DNA from 4 places in the Methylocaldum sp. GT1BB genome. Region 2 is predicted to be linked to each of the others. Evidence: riboswitches for the same ligand, from Rfam matches in the RefSeq annotation. Region 2 holds a riboswitch; each other region holds the start of a gene.
What was found. A riboswitch is a leader RNA that binds a small molecule or an ion and turns the genes downstream of it on or off. The one in region 2 is predicted to bind cyclic di-GMP.
Positions count from the first base shown of each region.

Region 1: another riboswitch for cyclic di-GMP. It lies ahead of ACR2TX_RS09660 (VPLPA-CTERM sorting domain-containing protein); the one in region 2 lies ahead of ACR2TX_RS03455 (hypothetical protein).
Region 3: another riboswitch for cyclic di-GMP. It lies ahead of ACR2TX_RS19335 (VPLPA-CTERM sorting domain-containing protein); the one in region 2 lies ahead of ACR2TX_RS03455 (hypothetical protein).
Region 4: another riboswitch for cyclic di-GMP. It lies ahead of pepA (flocculation-associated PEP-CTERM protein PepA); the one in region 2 lies ahead of ACR2TX_RS03455 (hypothetical protein).

Region 1 covers NZ_CP194902.1:1,839,274-1,843,020, reverse strand. The annotation lists gene ACR2TX_RS09665 (hypothetical protein) at 1-986, opposite strand, end outside; gene ACR2TX_RS09660 (VPLPA-CTERM sorting domain-containing protein) at 1,018-1,788, opposite strand; cyclic di-GMP riboswitch class I at 1,949-2,026, opposite strand; gene ACR2TX_RS09655 (transglutaminase-like cysteine peptidase) at 3,130-3,747, shown strand, end outside.
Region 2 covers NZ_CP194902.1:486,822-490,568, forward strand. The annotation lists gene ACR2TX_RS03445 (hypothetical protein) at 1-975, shown strand, start outside; gene ACR2TX_RS03450 (class I SAM-dependent methyltransferase) at 1,024-1,779, shown strand; cyclic di-GMP riboswitch class I at 2,486-2,564, shown strand; gene ACR2TX_RS03455 (hypothetical protein) at 2,647-3,483, shown strand; gene ACR2TX_RS03460 (VPLPA-CTERM sorting domain-containing protein) at 3,603-3,747, shown strand, end outside.
Region 3 covers NZ_CP194902.1:4,047,442-4,051,188, reverse strand. The annotation lists gene ACR2TX_RS19345 (VPLPA-CTERM sorting domain-containing protein) at 1-371, shown strand, start outside; gene ACR2TX_RS19340 (hypothetical protein) at 368-496, shown strand; cyclic di-GMP riboswitch class I at 918-1,003, shown strand; gene ACR2TX_RS19335 (VPLPA-CTERM sorting domain-containing protein) at 1,116-2,024, shown strand; cyclic di-GMP riboswitch class I at 2,311-2,399, shown strand; gene ACR2TX_RS19330 (hypothetical protein) at 2,514-3,410, shown strand.
Region 4 covers NZ_CP194902.1:4,495,315-4,499,061, forward strand. The annotation lists gene ACR2TX_RS21400 (hypothetical protein) at 56-664, shown strand; cyclic di-GMP riboswitch class I at 1,477-1,557, shown strand; gene pepA (flocculation-associated PEP-CTERM protein PepA) at 1,656-2,522, shown strand; gene ACR2TX_RS21410 (glycerophosphodiester phosphodiesterase family protein) at 3,234-3,747, opposite strand, start outside.

The sequences.
Region 1 (3,747 bases), 1.4 Mb from region 2:
ACGATCGGTCCGCTCAAGTTATTGGTACCGCCCACCGGATTGACCGCGCCGCTCATGCACGGATTGTTCAGGAACACCGCGTTGGCTTGCGCCTGCGTGCCAGAACCGTCGACGCGGCGGCAGATGGCCACCTTGTTGTCGGTCAGATTCATGCCGCCGGAATAATTGTCGAAAAAGTTGACGGACGCCGCGCCGATCTGAACCTTGAACCGGTTCCAGTTCTGCACCTTGCCGGCCAGCAGCGAAGCCACTTGCTCGGAGCTGAGGCTGGGCATGCAATCGGGATTGCTGTCATCCCCCAGCGCGCAACCGGCGGGGATCCGGCCCTGGTCCATCTGCGCGTCCTGCAGGGCGGTATAAAGAGACAGCGTTACCGGAATGCCGAACACCAGGCCCGCGGCCGGGGTCACGTCCAGCAAGCTCGAAACCTGGGCGGTCGTGACATCCGGCTGCTTCACGCCGTCCTCCCTGGGCGCGTTGACCCCGCGGAACAGATCCGGGTTGACGTCGCTTACGCCGAGATCCGACTCGTGCAGAATGGTGTCGCCCGCGCTGCTGACTCGGCAGCGGTAGAAGCTGTCGGGCGCGGTCTTGGTGCAGTTGCCGTTGTTGATCTCCATGTGCGTGATCGCCTGATCGAGAATCAGCGGCGTTACGCCCTGCGCCGAGCCGCCCTGAGAACGCTTGTGGAACAACACGTTCGGATTTACGGTGCCGAGGCCGGTCACCTTGGTGGAGTCGAGCCGGCAGAAATAAGCCGAGTGCTGCGCTCCCGGCTTGGACGCGTTGGCGTTGTCGCGGTAGATATCCAGGGTTCCGGCCACGCAGAGTTCGGAAAAGAGCGCTTCCACGCCCTTGTCCTGTGCGGTGGCGCCGGATGCCCAGATTTCGATATCCACGGCCGCGCCGGGAGCGAGAGCGAAGGCTTCGCCGGCGCCGAGCAGCGCCGTTGCCGCCATGGCGACAGACAAACGATTGACTTTCATCGAATTTTCTCCGTTAAGGATATTTGGGAGATTACGCTTTCTGGCCGCGGCGGCTGACCAGGGTCAAGCCGGCCAGAGCGGAGCCAAGCAGATAGATCGCCGCGGGAACCGGTACCGGAGAGGAGCCGGCCGGGCCGAATTCCAGGGTGCCGTTGCTCGACAGCAGCCAGCGCCCGGCAATCTGATTGACGATGCCGTCGCTGTCGTCGCCGGTGTTATTGGTCACGTGGAAGAAAAGGGTTGCCAGGTCGACGCCGCCGGCGGTGGAGGCGAACACGCTGGGAGCGGCGCCCATCAGCGGACCCCAGTTGCCGTCGTCCCAGGACTGCGGCAGCCCGTTATCCACGACGCCCGACACGTTGTCGCCCAGCGCGGTGTTCAGTTTGCTGATATAGCCCTGAATGTTGGTAATCGTGGATAAAACATTACCGAAACCGCCGTTGAACGAAGACCCGGTAGCCAGAATACCCCATTGATCGATATTGGCACCGCCCTCGTCGAGGGTGTACACGGCGGCGATGTTGTACTGCAGGTCTGCCTTGCCGGCAAAGCCGGCATAATTGGCGTCAGCACCCAGATTGACGCTGAACGCCCAGTTCGAACCGGCGTTCAGCACGTCAGTGAGTGAAACGTCGAGATCGCGGAAGTAGGTGCGACCCAGGCCGCCGTTCGCGCTGGGATCGAAAATCGACACGAACAATTCGCCCACGTTCGGATACTGCCCATCGCTAATCGACGCTTCTGCGCCGGTGGCGCCCAAAGCCAATAGCACGCCGGCGGTAATCGCTTTCAGTTTGTTCATTTCCATGCCTTGTTTAAAATTGCGGTTGAAAATACCTTGCAGACGTCTTCTCAAGGTTTATCTGCAGGGCCGTTTTCGCCGGTCGCTTTTCGGCGACCGGCTTTTTTGTGCCGTTTTTCAGGCACCGAAAACAAAAAAGCCGGGCTGCCATCAACGTTGGTGTGGCAACCCGGCTATCTTGCAATCAAGACCCGTGGCTTTCCGGCCCCGCCTCGCGACGAGTGTGGCTTTGTCCTAGCAACCCTCCTGGACCGGGCTCCTGCTCCCCGGCCGCAACTGAACCGCACTGCGGTTTTCTTCCGTCCCTTTGAAGGCGAGACAGACTTTAATGTCGCTTTTTTACAACCAAGTTAAGTTTGTGTGACACCGATGAAATTTTTTGAAAAAACTCAACGCACGGCTCCCGCGCATCAACTAAGTCTTTGTTTTGGATTACATTTGCGTGCTGTGTTTTTTTTTCAAAACTTTAAGTCGCAGATGATTGCAAGCTGCCCCGGCTGTAGCTTTTTCGCTGAACGACTTTACGGATTCGCAACATGAAGGCGGGGGAATCGAGGAAGGGCACCGCCGGACCTGACTTCTTCCGAGCGCCTTGCCCGGCGCATCGGGTCGGTAGGTCGGCAATCCTTTGCCGACAAATCCCGTCGGGAAGGGTCGCGATTAAAGCGACCGTTTGCGATTGGAAGGGTGGCTCCGGCGCTCCTGGAAGGATCGGTTCGGTGCTCCCGAACCGATCGTTTGCGATTGGAGACACCGTTTGCGATTGGAAGGGATTCCCGACCTACTCCGCGGTTCGGTGCCAGCCGGCCCGCAACCGATTGATCCGGCATGCCTCCGTCGTTAGGCTGGTTCCCGAACTCCCGTTTGGGAACCGACGTTGAGAAGCTCCCGCTTCTCGATTCGAATGATGTTTCGAGAAGCTCGAGCTGCTCGGGTATAGCTCCCAGGCGGAAGCTTGGGAGCCAGCGAAAATCCATACCGGAATGGCGGTCCGCTGACCTGTATAGCAGCGACCGTTTGCCATCAAGCGCTGACGCTTAGCCGGGCCTGCATCCGAACGCCTTCGTCGGCAAGGGATTGCCGATCTACGGCCGCTCGTTTCGGCCTACATTTAGAGCCTTCCCAGTAGGTTTCAAAAACCCTTCGACTCTGCTCAGGACAGGCCCTTCGCCTCGGCTCAGGGCGAACGGCCTACTGAGATAGGTACTTAGAGGTACGGGCGGTTTCCCAAGCCGCATCGCTATACTTCGGTGAAAAACGATCGACTACCGGGATATGAGGTGGCGAAATTTCGCCGAGATGGGGCAAGATACGCTTCCTTCAAATCACCCCCGATAGCTCTTGAAACGCTTATTTTTATGGAGCGCCGCTTTTGCGGTCCTTGCCGTGGCGGGCGTCGAAATGGACCTGCTCCCCAATGCACGAACCTTGGAACTGGTCGGCCAGCGCTATGGCCTTGCGGCGGTGGAACGTCTGTCGGCGTGGCGCGACCTGGTTCTGCATCTGGGTGGTGCCGGCGAGCACGAGAAGCTGGCGCAGGTTAACGATTTCTTCAACCGGCTGCCGAACATCTCCGACTCTGACCAATGGGCGCGCCGCGACTACTGGGCGACTCCGGTGGAACTCCTGGCCGCCAACGGCGGCGACTGCGAGGATTTCGCCCTGGCCAAATATTTCACCCTTCGAGCGGCAGGAGTGGCTCCCGACCGATTGCGGGTCACTTATGTCCGGGTCTGGCGGCCACAGCTGAGCCGCATGGAGCCGCACATGGTCCTGGCCTACTATCCCGCCCCGGAATCCGAACCGCTGATTTTGGACAATCTGATCGGCGATATCCGGCCGGCCGCCGCGCGGACCGATCTAGCGCCGACCATGAGCTTCAATGCGGAGGGGTTGTGGTCGGCCAAGCAGCGCGGGCAGCATGGCAAGCTGGGTGAAGCGTCCGACATACGCCACTGG
Region 2 (3,747 bases):
TACATCCACATGATGGAGGCTTCCGACCGGCCCGAACGGGCGGAAGCTTATGCGAAACGCCTCGCCGGTCTGATGCCGGGCGCGGGACATCTGGTCCACATGCCGGGACACCTTTACTACCGGCTGGGCCGCTATCGGGACGCTCTCGAAGCCAATCGCGCCGCCATCGAAGTCGACGAGGCCTATTTGAAGGAGACCGGCGCAAAGGGCATCTACGCGCAAGGCTATTATCCGCACAACGTTCATTTCCTGATGGTTTCGGCGCAGATGGCGGGCGACGGCAAAACCGCTCTCGCGGCGGCGGAGAAACTCGCCGGCGTGCTGTCCGACGAGACGGTCCGTGCGGTGCCGTGGGTACAACCGGTCAAGGCCGCGCCATACTTCGCCCACGCCCAGTTCAGTCCGCCCGAAACGGTCCTGAAAATGGCCGATCCGGGCTCGGAGTTCCCGTACGTACAAGCCATGTGGCGCTATACCCGTGGCGTTGCGGCGGCGGCCAAGGGAGCGCCGCAGGACGCGCGGCTCGAACTCGACGCCTTGACCGGGATCGCCAAAACGGCGGATTTTTCCGGATTGACGGAAGCCGGCGTCCCGGCGGCGGACATTGTTCGGATTGCCCAGGACGTGCTTTCGGCGCGCATCGCCCAGGCCGAAGGCGATCTCGGAAACGCCGCCGCCGCCTTCGAAAGAGCGGCGGCGCTTCAGGAAAAGCTGCCCTATATGGAACCGCCCTACTGGTACTACCCGATACGCCGTTCGGTAGGCGCGCTGCGGTTTCTCCAGGGCGATCTGGCGGGGGCGGAGCGGGAGCTCGATATTTCGCTCCGAGAAGCGCCGAATGACGCCTGGGCGCTCTGGGCGCTGACCGAGGTGTATCGAAAGCAGGGCAAGGACAGCGCCGCAGCAGACGCGGAACGGCGATTGACCAAAACCCGTGCCGATAACGGCGAACCCATCGGGATGGACCGGCTTTGACCGCCCCATGGGTTGGCGGAATTCCAGTCGAAAAAATGCTTCGAAACGATGATGCCGTTCTATGAGGAAGATCTCGCCTATGTTCATCACGTCGGCTTCCCCGATCTGGTGGATGGCGCCGGCGATGAGTTGCTGGCGCTGTTCCGCGCCGCGGGTCTCGATTCCGGCCTGATAATCGATCTGGGTTGCGGAAGCGGAACCTGGGCGAGGAAACTGCTGGAGCACGGATATTCGGTTTTGGGCGTCGATGTTTCCGCGCCGATGATCGAACTGGCCCGGCGTACAGCGCCCGAAGCACAGTTTCAAACCGCATCGCTGTACGATGTGGACTTCCGCCCTTGCGCCGCGGTCACGGCCCTGGGCGAAGCCCTGAACTATTGTGCCGACGGAGCGCCGTCGGAAGCGCGCCTTGACCGCTTGTTCCGGAACATCGCTTCCTGTCTGCCGAAAGGCGGCGTTTTCGCATTCGACATCCTTGTCCGCTCGGACGGCGAACCCATGCACTATCGCTCCTGGCGCAAAGGGCCGGATTGGGCGGTGTTGGTGGAGATATCCGAACAGCCGCAGGAAAACCTGTTGATTCGGGACATTACCGTGTTCAGGAAAGGCGGCCACGGCTACCGCCGTTCCGAGGAGCGGCACCGGATCGGCGTTTTGGGCGGCGCCCAAATCGAACGTCTTCTCGCCGGCGCCGGTTTCGAGGTGACCGTCTCACCCCATTACGGCCGCCATCCTCTGGCTCAACGACGCTTGGCATACATCGCCTACAAGAGATCGGATGAAGGACTGCTTCCTGAAGGATAGGCACGAGAACCGAAGAAACCAAGGTATCTTCAAGCACGCAGCGACCGTTTGTGCGGCCGGCAAATGATGCTGATTTGGCGGCCCAGACGAAGTCCAATAATCCATGGTCCGCTGAACGTAGTCCATGGATTACAAATATCGGGAAATATTCCCGCAAAAGCATGAATCTCGCAGTTTGTCCCGAATATCCCTGGTGTATTTGTCGATTGCCATCGAATAATTACGTTGTATGCCTTAAGCCTTGCGGGATTTCACAGGACAGACGATTAATGTCAAATAAGACAACAGATTATGATGATGTCATGCGCATTGAATTGTGGCATTTAACCTGCTCCCCACATAATGCGGTTTGTCGCGCATTGATATCCGCCATGGGCGCCGGGATACCTACGCATTAACGATACATTTGTTAATGCACTGATACTCGCTGCCTCTTTCCCGTGACATGCCTGTAAATTGGCATGTGTTCCCAGGTAAATTACGCTTTGCTTCCACCGTTCCCCGGTATTTTCAAATTACAGCTTGTTAGTCTCGGAATACCCCTGCTCACTGGCACGGTATCTGCTTTAGCAGCTTGACTTGCCCGATAAGAACGCCAGTTTTCGAGCCTTATTGTCATTGTCATTTCGGCGGTTCTTATCAGCGACGACTGGCGGTTGGGCGCATGCCTGTCCGTTGGCCCAGGATGATATCGGTCTCAGGGACGAGACGCCTTCGCCACCTCCGCCGCGAGGCGGACTCGGAAAGCCGCGGGTCTTGGTATTCAAGACGGCCGGGCCGCCTCTCCTGTGAGAGTTATTCAAGGGCTATGGATTTCTCGAGCCTGCCGCACAACCTCTCGATGTTTCAAATCACAGGAAAAAATCCATGCAAAAATTTGGGGTCAAGAAAATGCAGATCCGACAGACCATTCTCGCAGCGGCTGCCCTGATCATGGCCAATTCGGCCGATGCCGGTGTGTTGCACGGGGGAACTTTCAGCGTTACCTATGACAACCCGAACAACCTGTTGGAAGGACTAACCATCGGTCCTGGCGGGTTAACCGAATATTATGTCGCGAACTTCTTTCCCAAGGCGGTGGCCGATACTTACTCGACCATTGCGGATATCATAACGGTGCCCACCAACACCTACCCCGCGCCGTCAACGCTCGAATACGTCGTCAATCCCGCCGATCTGACCGGCACCGGAATTCCAACGGGCGCCGGCGGCCGCGCCAACAAGCCCACCACGTTGACCTGGGACGCCAGTCAGGATGCTTTGGTCGACTCGTCCGCCTTTATCGCCAACGGCCAGATCGGGTTGAACGGTGTCGTGATGACCCGTGGCAGTTTCACGGGTACATTGACGTCCGGAGATTACACCTTCGAATACAACGCGAATCGAAATGACGGCGTCAACAGCGGCTGGACCTTGTGGAACAACACGAGCTTCAGAACGTCCACTTACGATGCCCGCAACATCAGCGTTACCACCAATGGCGATGAATTGCTCATGACCGGGGAACTCTGGTGGTCACCCAATATGACCGCTTTCCTGTTCGGCGGCGACGGCTCGAACTCCGCCGGTAAAGCCGCTACCTTCACTCTGGTTTCGCCTGCCGTGGTTCCGGTGCCGGCAGCGGTCTGGCTGTTCGGCAGCGGCTTGTTAAGCCTGCTGGCCGGCGCCCGCCGAAAGTCGGTCCAGGCGGCTTTATCCGCTTGATCGCCGAATAGAGGCCGTCGACCCGGGCTGCCGAGCCGCCCGGGGGCCGTTTATCGCGTTTATCCGGCCAATCGGCCGGATAAACGCTCCCACCTTCGACCTGTTACGGACTTATCCTCATGACTACACGCCACCGACTCTCGCGATTCGGCAAAACTCTTGCACCCTGTTTGACATTTCTAGCCGCATGGTTGGCATTCCTTCCGGCAACGGCGACCGCCGCCACCGTTTCCGGCGGCGCATTGATCATGAACCTGGACCGGG
Region 3 (3,747 bases), 1.7 Mb from region 2:
TCGGGATTACGGTATTTACCGGTATGGACACCGGTACCGGCTATGAGAACCATCAGGCATGGAATAGCCCGATTCAAGGCTTAGATTTCACCGCGAGCGATCCGTTCGGCACCACCGGCGTAACTTATTTGACCCACGATTCAACCGTCGACGGGGTCAACGGTCTGACCTTCCTGGCGGAGGCCGGTCAGATTTATTCCATTTATCTGGGCGGTAGCGGCGGAGCCAATTGGAATCAAAACAAGGATCTTTACGTCTTGAACATCACGTCTTCTCCGGTTCCGATACCGGCCGCCATTTGGCTGTTCGGCAGTGCTTTGGCCGGGATGGGATTCGTCGGGCGGCACAGACACAAGGCCGTCGCCGCATGATGCGGGACAAGGCGGTCGAGCTTGCCTTCGAGGCTGGGCGCACCATGTGGCATGCGCCGGTGTCGGCGATATCCGGCCGTTTCATCGCCTCGGCCTCAGCCGATCGCCGCTTTGAAACGGTGTAGTGAAAGAGCTGGCTGACTGACCCTCCGGATGATTTGGGTCGCCACATGCTGGAATACCCGTAATAAAAATGCGGGATATCCAGCAGCTTCCGTCGTTTCCGTCATGGAAATAGCGTTATAGAGCGTTTTCCATCCCGGTGTACGGATTCGTTCCAGGAGGGAAGAACGTAGGTCGGCAATCCCTTGCCGACAAAGCCCTTCGCCGAGCCGATACGTCGGCAAGGGATTGCCGACCTACATATCCGAATCCCTTACACCGATTCGGAAAATGCTATATCAACGGTTTACCTCAGGCGCGCTTATTGCTCTTGGGGTATCGGCCGGTTCGACCGAATTCCGGTTCGAACGCGCTTTGTGCTACGGAAAACCCGAAAACCATTGCCGGGGAAGGGGAGCGTAGACCGTAGCAGGGCGGAGTCCCTTTTGCACCTGCCACTCCCGCCGCGAGGCGGGTTCGGAAAGCCACGGGTCTTGTGAATTTGATCCCAAGACGGCCGGGCCGCCTCCCTCGGTGATGGGGAGATCGGAGCGCCTTCCGCTTTTGACGGGAGCGCTGCGGACATCGCTGCCTATGTGAAAACAAAGACCAACTCCATAGAACAGCACGAGGTAATTTCCTATGTCCAAAAACAAAAACAAACTGACCAAAGCGGTGGCCATGGCCCTCACCGGTACCGTCTTGTCCGTAGGCGCCGTTTCCGGCGCCCAGGCGCATACGATGTACAACACCTTCACCACCACTGAGCTGTCCGCCACCGACGGCTGGAACTATGGGGGTATAGGCAATCCGACCTATCCGACGGTATCGCCGGGTTGGGTCGGAACCGCCAGTGCCACCACGCTGCCTTTCGGCTATGCCGGTACGTCTCATCTGAACTGGGCGGCCGAGCTTCACTCGGCGGGCAACACGCTCGAAATCTCGAAAGCAGATGCGGTAACGCGTTACGGCTTCGCCGCGGAAATCGATACCGGCGCCGGGGCCTGGCAGGACGCAGGCGTCAATGGCAGCGGAGTTCCGACAGCCAACGGGCCGACCGGCTGGAGACATCAGACCGATATTGGCTTGATCAAGGCCGAAGAAACTATGTGGGTAACACTGAATCCCGTGGTGGTTACGGGAACCGGCTACGACATTCAGAACTTTGGCATCACCGTCTTCACCGGCATGGACTCCGGTACTGGCAGTTACTCTCATCACGGCTCCTGGAACTGCCCCGGATGCACACCCGCGAAACCTTACGAAGCCGATAACCCGTTCGGCACCGTAGGACTGAGCTACTTGACTCACGATGGCACCGTCGACGGTGTAGACGGTTTGACCTTTCTGGCCCTGGCCGGTCAGGTTTATTCCATCTACCTGGGCGGCGCCGGCGTGGGGAACTGGAGTCAGAACATCGCGGAGTACAGCTTGAATATCAGCACCGCACCGGTTCCGGTCCCCGCGGCGGTTTGGCTGTTCGGCAGCGCCCTCGCGAGTTTGGTCACGCTGGGACAGCGCCGCAAGAACGTCATGGCCGTTCCCGCCTGAAACAAGACCTCGACGTATGTACACGCCTTCCTTTCCGCGCTCTAAGCGGGGAACTTTTGTGTGGAATCACCCATGAGACTGCGTGATTTGCCACGTCGGTGGCGTTTGCATGCGATTTATCTGTTTGATTAGCAATGATTATTTAGTGGCATATTTATTGTTTCAGCAAAGGCCGGGTCCGCCGCTTAGGGGGCTCATAAAAAGACGCGATACACACGGATTCGCAAGGAATCGGCTGGCAGGGATCGCCCGAGGGATCTTTGTCGGGATGGACCGCCGTTAGGTCTGTCCGAATCGCCACACCCGCCGCGAGGCGGGGCCGGAAAGCTTCGGGTCTCGATGCTATGGAGTATTCGAGACGGCCGAGCCGCCTCCTAGTGTGATGGGGAGGACCGCGGCGCAGCTCCATTGGGTACGGTGAAGCGCCGCGGACATCACTGTTAACGAGCTTTTGGACGACCACTAACAGTGACGAGGACGAATCATAGTATGAAAACCACGGCAACAATACTGGCCCTCGCGGGAATGCTCGGGGGAACATTGGTCGCTGCGCCCGAGGCTCACGCGCACGCCACGTTCAACATCGCCGGTTACGGCGACGGCACCGGCGGCAGCATCAACGGCGCCGACGGAATGCCGGGCACCGACGCGAGCGGCGTTTGGACCAACGGCGGTGTCGGCTATACCGGGAGTTTGCCCGTCATGTGGTATGCGGGCATGCACAGCGCGGCGGCGGCCGGCCGCACCATCGAGACCGGCACGCCCACATCCACCAACGGCAGCAGCCTGCAGCGGCAGATTGCCAACTATAACAACAATAACGATCCCGACCTTCCCACGGATCGAATGCTGCGGGTCGGCGGCCTTTCCTGGTCCGATCCCGACAACGGCGGACAGGGTTGGGGCCATGGAGCGGACTTCGGCCTGATCCATTGGTCCTGCGGCGGCAGCGCCCAGGGCTGCGTGGATGCCGGAGTATCGCAATTCAAAATCACTCTGGCGGACGACCTTGCCGACGGCGGCGCCAACCTCAAACTCGGCTACGCGCTTTATGGCGGCTGGGATACCGGTGCCGGCGCTTCTAGGCACGATACCTTCTTTACCGATCCGACCCCGGTAAACAATCCGCTGGGCTCCGACGATCTCACCCTGCTCGGTTGGGGCGTGGCATCCTCGGTCGGCGAGACCTTGTCGCAGGTATTCGACCTCGACACCACTTATGGGGGCGAATACACGATCATCATAGGTGCCTTGGGCGGCGTAGCCGGCAATTATCAATTGACAGTCCAGCCGGTTCCGATTCCCGCTGCCGTATGGCTGTTCGGCAGTGCCTTGGTTGGCGTATTTACCATCGGCCGCCGGACTTCGAAACCGACTCCGGCATAACTTGGCAACCAGAGAGGCAAGAGTGCCCGGGTGGAACGATCTCCCGGGCTCATCCGATCGATCTGGCCATAGAGCATTGATATGTCCCGGCTCATCCGAACACGGCAGACGCGTGCTCAAAGCGATGCCGGAGGCCTTGGGGTTGATGACCGGTTTCGGCGGGTGCCGTAACCATTCGTTTAACAATAATTTCAACGTAGTGACAGGGCCGTCCAATGCGGGCGGTGTCCGACACCTCCTCGCGACCAAGGTTTCGCAACGGCCGAGCAAGGCTCAGCGGTTCGCGCGTTGGTCGTCCATAGGAGTGGGATCGCCGTCTGTATAGCTACGTTCTTCC
Region 4 (3,747 bases), 1.3 Mb from region 2:
CGATCGGCCGCCTCGTTGCAACGAGGCGGCCCTTTCCCCTAACTGGAGATAAACGATGTTGACTTTTAAAGCCCGCCTCGCAATTGCCATTCTGGGGCTATTGCCCGTGGCCCCTTCCCACTCGGCCGTGGTGTCGCTCAATTTTGTCGGGAATGCCCCCGTGCTGGTTGGCGACAGCTTCAGTATCGATTTAACGTTGACTCAGGCCTTCGATGGGTTGGACGCTTCCGATGAATTGCTGGCGTTCGGATTCGACACGGTGCTGAACGGTACCGCCGCTCAGTTCACGGGCGTCACGTATTCGCCGTCCTTCAGCGATGACAGCGGCCTGCTCGGACTGGATTTGGCGGGATCGGCCTTCCCCGGCATCCCCAATCTTCCGGCGCATCAGACACTGACTCTGGCGACGCTCAATTTCCAGGCGTTGTACGCCGGAAATATTGATTTGGGCGTGTTGGGCAATCCGTCCGAACCCAATCAAGGATTGTTCTTCAGCCTCTCGGGGCCGCTCGCCGCCAATGCCGGTCTGTCCTTGAGCATTCAGTCCAGCGCGGTTCCCGTACCGGCCGCCTTTTGGCTGTTCGCCAGCGGGATCTCGGGGCTGGTGGTGCGGAGTGCATGCCGAAAAAGTTGTACGATCGGCGCACTCAGTCTACGAAGATAGCCGTTGGGCCAACGGGTTTGTCGGCAAAGGATTGCCGACCTACGAAGGCTTGAATCCATTCACCCGAGCCGAAGGCGCCAACGACTTCCGCCAAGCCTGTTTTGTCGTACGAGCGAGATGAAAACGCTCTAAGTCTACGAAGATAGGCTTTGATCCCAGCCGTTGCCAAAGCTAACCCGTCCCAATTCGCTCGGCTCTTCGTGTGGACGCGGGCCGGTGTACGGCTGGCGGAAACGTGATCAGGCTCCGAACCAAGGCCTTCCCGGCGGTTTTTCTCTTCGCCAAGCCCAAACGCGGCTTGGGCTTGGCTTACGAGCACCTCGAAGTTTTTCGAGGTGCCTGACCAACGGATGCAGGCGGCCGGGGACCAAGCGGGACCTGATCCGCCGATTCGACCTGGCGTATCGGCAGAGTGCCTTCGGTCTATCGCCATCCGCTGCCGCCGCGCCGCTTCCAGCACGAATGGTTTCCCCTCGCTGGCTCATCTCATCACCTGCGCACGAAGCTCGGCCTTGAACGGCTGTCTCGGTAATTTCGCCATCTCGTTCCACCACCAATCACCGGATTTACGCGATTGATGGTGTCCACTTTTTTGAGCCTGGCTCACTGGCTCATGGAGAAGGAGACTGGACAGAATCCACCTAATCGGTCTCCGACGAGTCATTTGTCATAAATTGATTACATAGATTTAACCAATCATTAACTGACGTGTAACAGTCTCGGCTTAATTTGACCGGGTATTTCGAAAAAATGAGCAAGGAGGCTTAGGTCGGTTACCGGTCACGTCAAGCTGTAGGACCAGCTGAACGTGTTTGCCGAAGAGCCACACCCGCCGTGAGGCGGGGCCGGAAAGCCACGGGTCTCGCGTTTGTCGAGATCGCCGGGCCGCCTCCCGAGTGATGGGGAGGACCGTGGCACCGCTCACCACCTGTGGGCAGAATCACGGACATCACTGTGAGTTCAACGTCAACACAGTGAAAAGGTAATTCGGATGAAACCAAGTAAGATCATTTCGGCGCTCGCTTTGACGGGCGTCGGATTCTCAAGTACTGCCGGTGCGGCAACCTTGCCGAACTGGGTGGGTACCGCGGACTACACCGTCGTGGGCGGTTCGGCCGGCGAAGCGGTCGGTCCCTTCGATACTTACGACTTCGCGGCGGGCGACGGCGGTCTGGCATTGCTCGTACCGGACACGATCACCAATCCCTCCCAAATTACGGTGGGAGACATCTATTCAGGCGTGTACCAGTCTTACGTCACCAACCATCAGTTGGGCACCTCCACGGTGAGCAACCCCAAACTGAACGTCTCTTACGAGTTGACCACCCAGTCGGCTTTCCAAACACAAGTCACGAACGCGCAGAATCTGGGCAACGGGCTGTGGACCATCAACTTCCAGGTGTTGAGTGGCTCGCTGGACCTGTTTTTCGACAGCGCCGTCAATCGCGATGTAACCGGTGATGCGGGCATCACGGACGGCACCAATATTCTTAAGGGATCGGTGACGGGCGGAACCGGGGTCGTCACGGTAAGCACCCAGTTTCCTTCCGGTCTTGGCGTAACCTCGAGCGAATTTACCTTCGTCGGAAACACCAGTTTCTATGATTCGGCGGTATACGATCCCGATACCATCGGCGGCGGCCAGTCGTTGTTCTCCCTGTTCGTCAGAAACCCCACCGCACCTCCCGCCATCTCTTCCGTCGGCGGCATACCGGTTACATCGACGAGCATTCTCTACCAGGCGGATGGATCGCTCACGCTGACGGCGGTACCGGTTCCAGCGGCCTTCTGGCTGCTCGCTAGTGCCTTGGCCGGCATGAGCGTCATCTCTCGCCGTTCCAGCAAATTGGCTGCGTGAGCCTCGCATGGCAAGCCCATTTGGTGAATGGGCGAGGATTCGGTGCAAATCTGCTTCGCTGACTGCGGAAGCAGACGGCGCGGCCGAACGTCACAACCGGGCCGGCGCTTATCCCGGTCCGGTTCCTCGAGCCGAACGTCACAACCGGGCCGGCGCTTATCCCGGTCCGGTTCCTCGAGCCGACCGCCAGCCGGAACGGCCGAGGCCAGTGCTGCAATTATCATCCTCATGACGCAGCGTCGCTATCGGCTTCAAGGACGGCCGAGTGAGTAAAGTCCGCGACAACTCTTGAGGAACTTCACCCTCGGGCTCGAACACCGCGCGCGAGCCAGTTCGGCGCCGGCGAGCCCCCTCCGGCGCAGGGCTTCCAACAAGAGCTAGCCGACACCCGTTGTTTGTCCTCGGTGGCGGCAAAGTGGGTTTGTGCTGCTTGGCGCCAGGGAGCCGCGAGATCATCGGCGGTGTCGAAGTCCGGGATGAGCCGATCCGGCGGCGCGCCACGTGCGCGAACAGTTCACGTTGTCCGGTACCATGGGTCACGGCGGAATCTCCTCAAAAATTCGATGTCAGCAGTTGAATTTTAAGGGCTTTTCGATTCCGCCCACCCTCCTTTCATGAACTATGCAGGCTTGGGACCTCACGCAACAAAACCCCGCCGGAGGCTTCGATTTCTCGCTCCCGCTCGCTCGGTGATCGGGTTTACAGCGCCCCTTACAATCCCTTGCAGTTGGCGTAATAGGTCACCGTCGCGGCCCAGTCGGCGAAGACGCCACGAATACCCACATCCTTCGCCAGCACGTCGAGCACTTTCATTACGTCGCCCTCGCGTTTGATGGCGGAATCGATGGTCTGAAAATAGAACCCATTATTACCGTCGGCGAGAATTCCGGAGCGCTCCAGTGTCCAGGTGATGATATCCAGGTCCGCGGCCTTGGCGTTCCTGGCGTATTCCGAAGGCACGATGTTGCCGCCGGCGTCCAGGTCCAACAAAGCAAACGTCGGCGGCGCCACGATATTGATGCCCATGGTCTTATAGCTTGCCAAGGTGGCAGCATCGGGCAGATCGGCGACCGTTTCGGCATCGTCCAGATACACGGCCTGCTTGCCGAAGGCGGGTTCGTAGCGGACCCAATAGAGCACGTCGTCGATGCTGAAAGACTGAGGGAAGACCTTTTTCGGGGAAACGCGCGCTTCCTTATACTCGTCGATCATTTTCTGGGCGAAA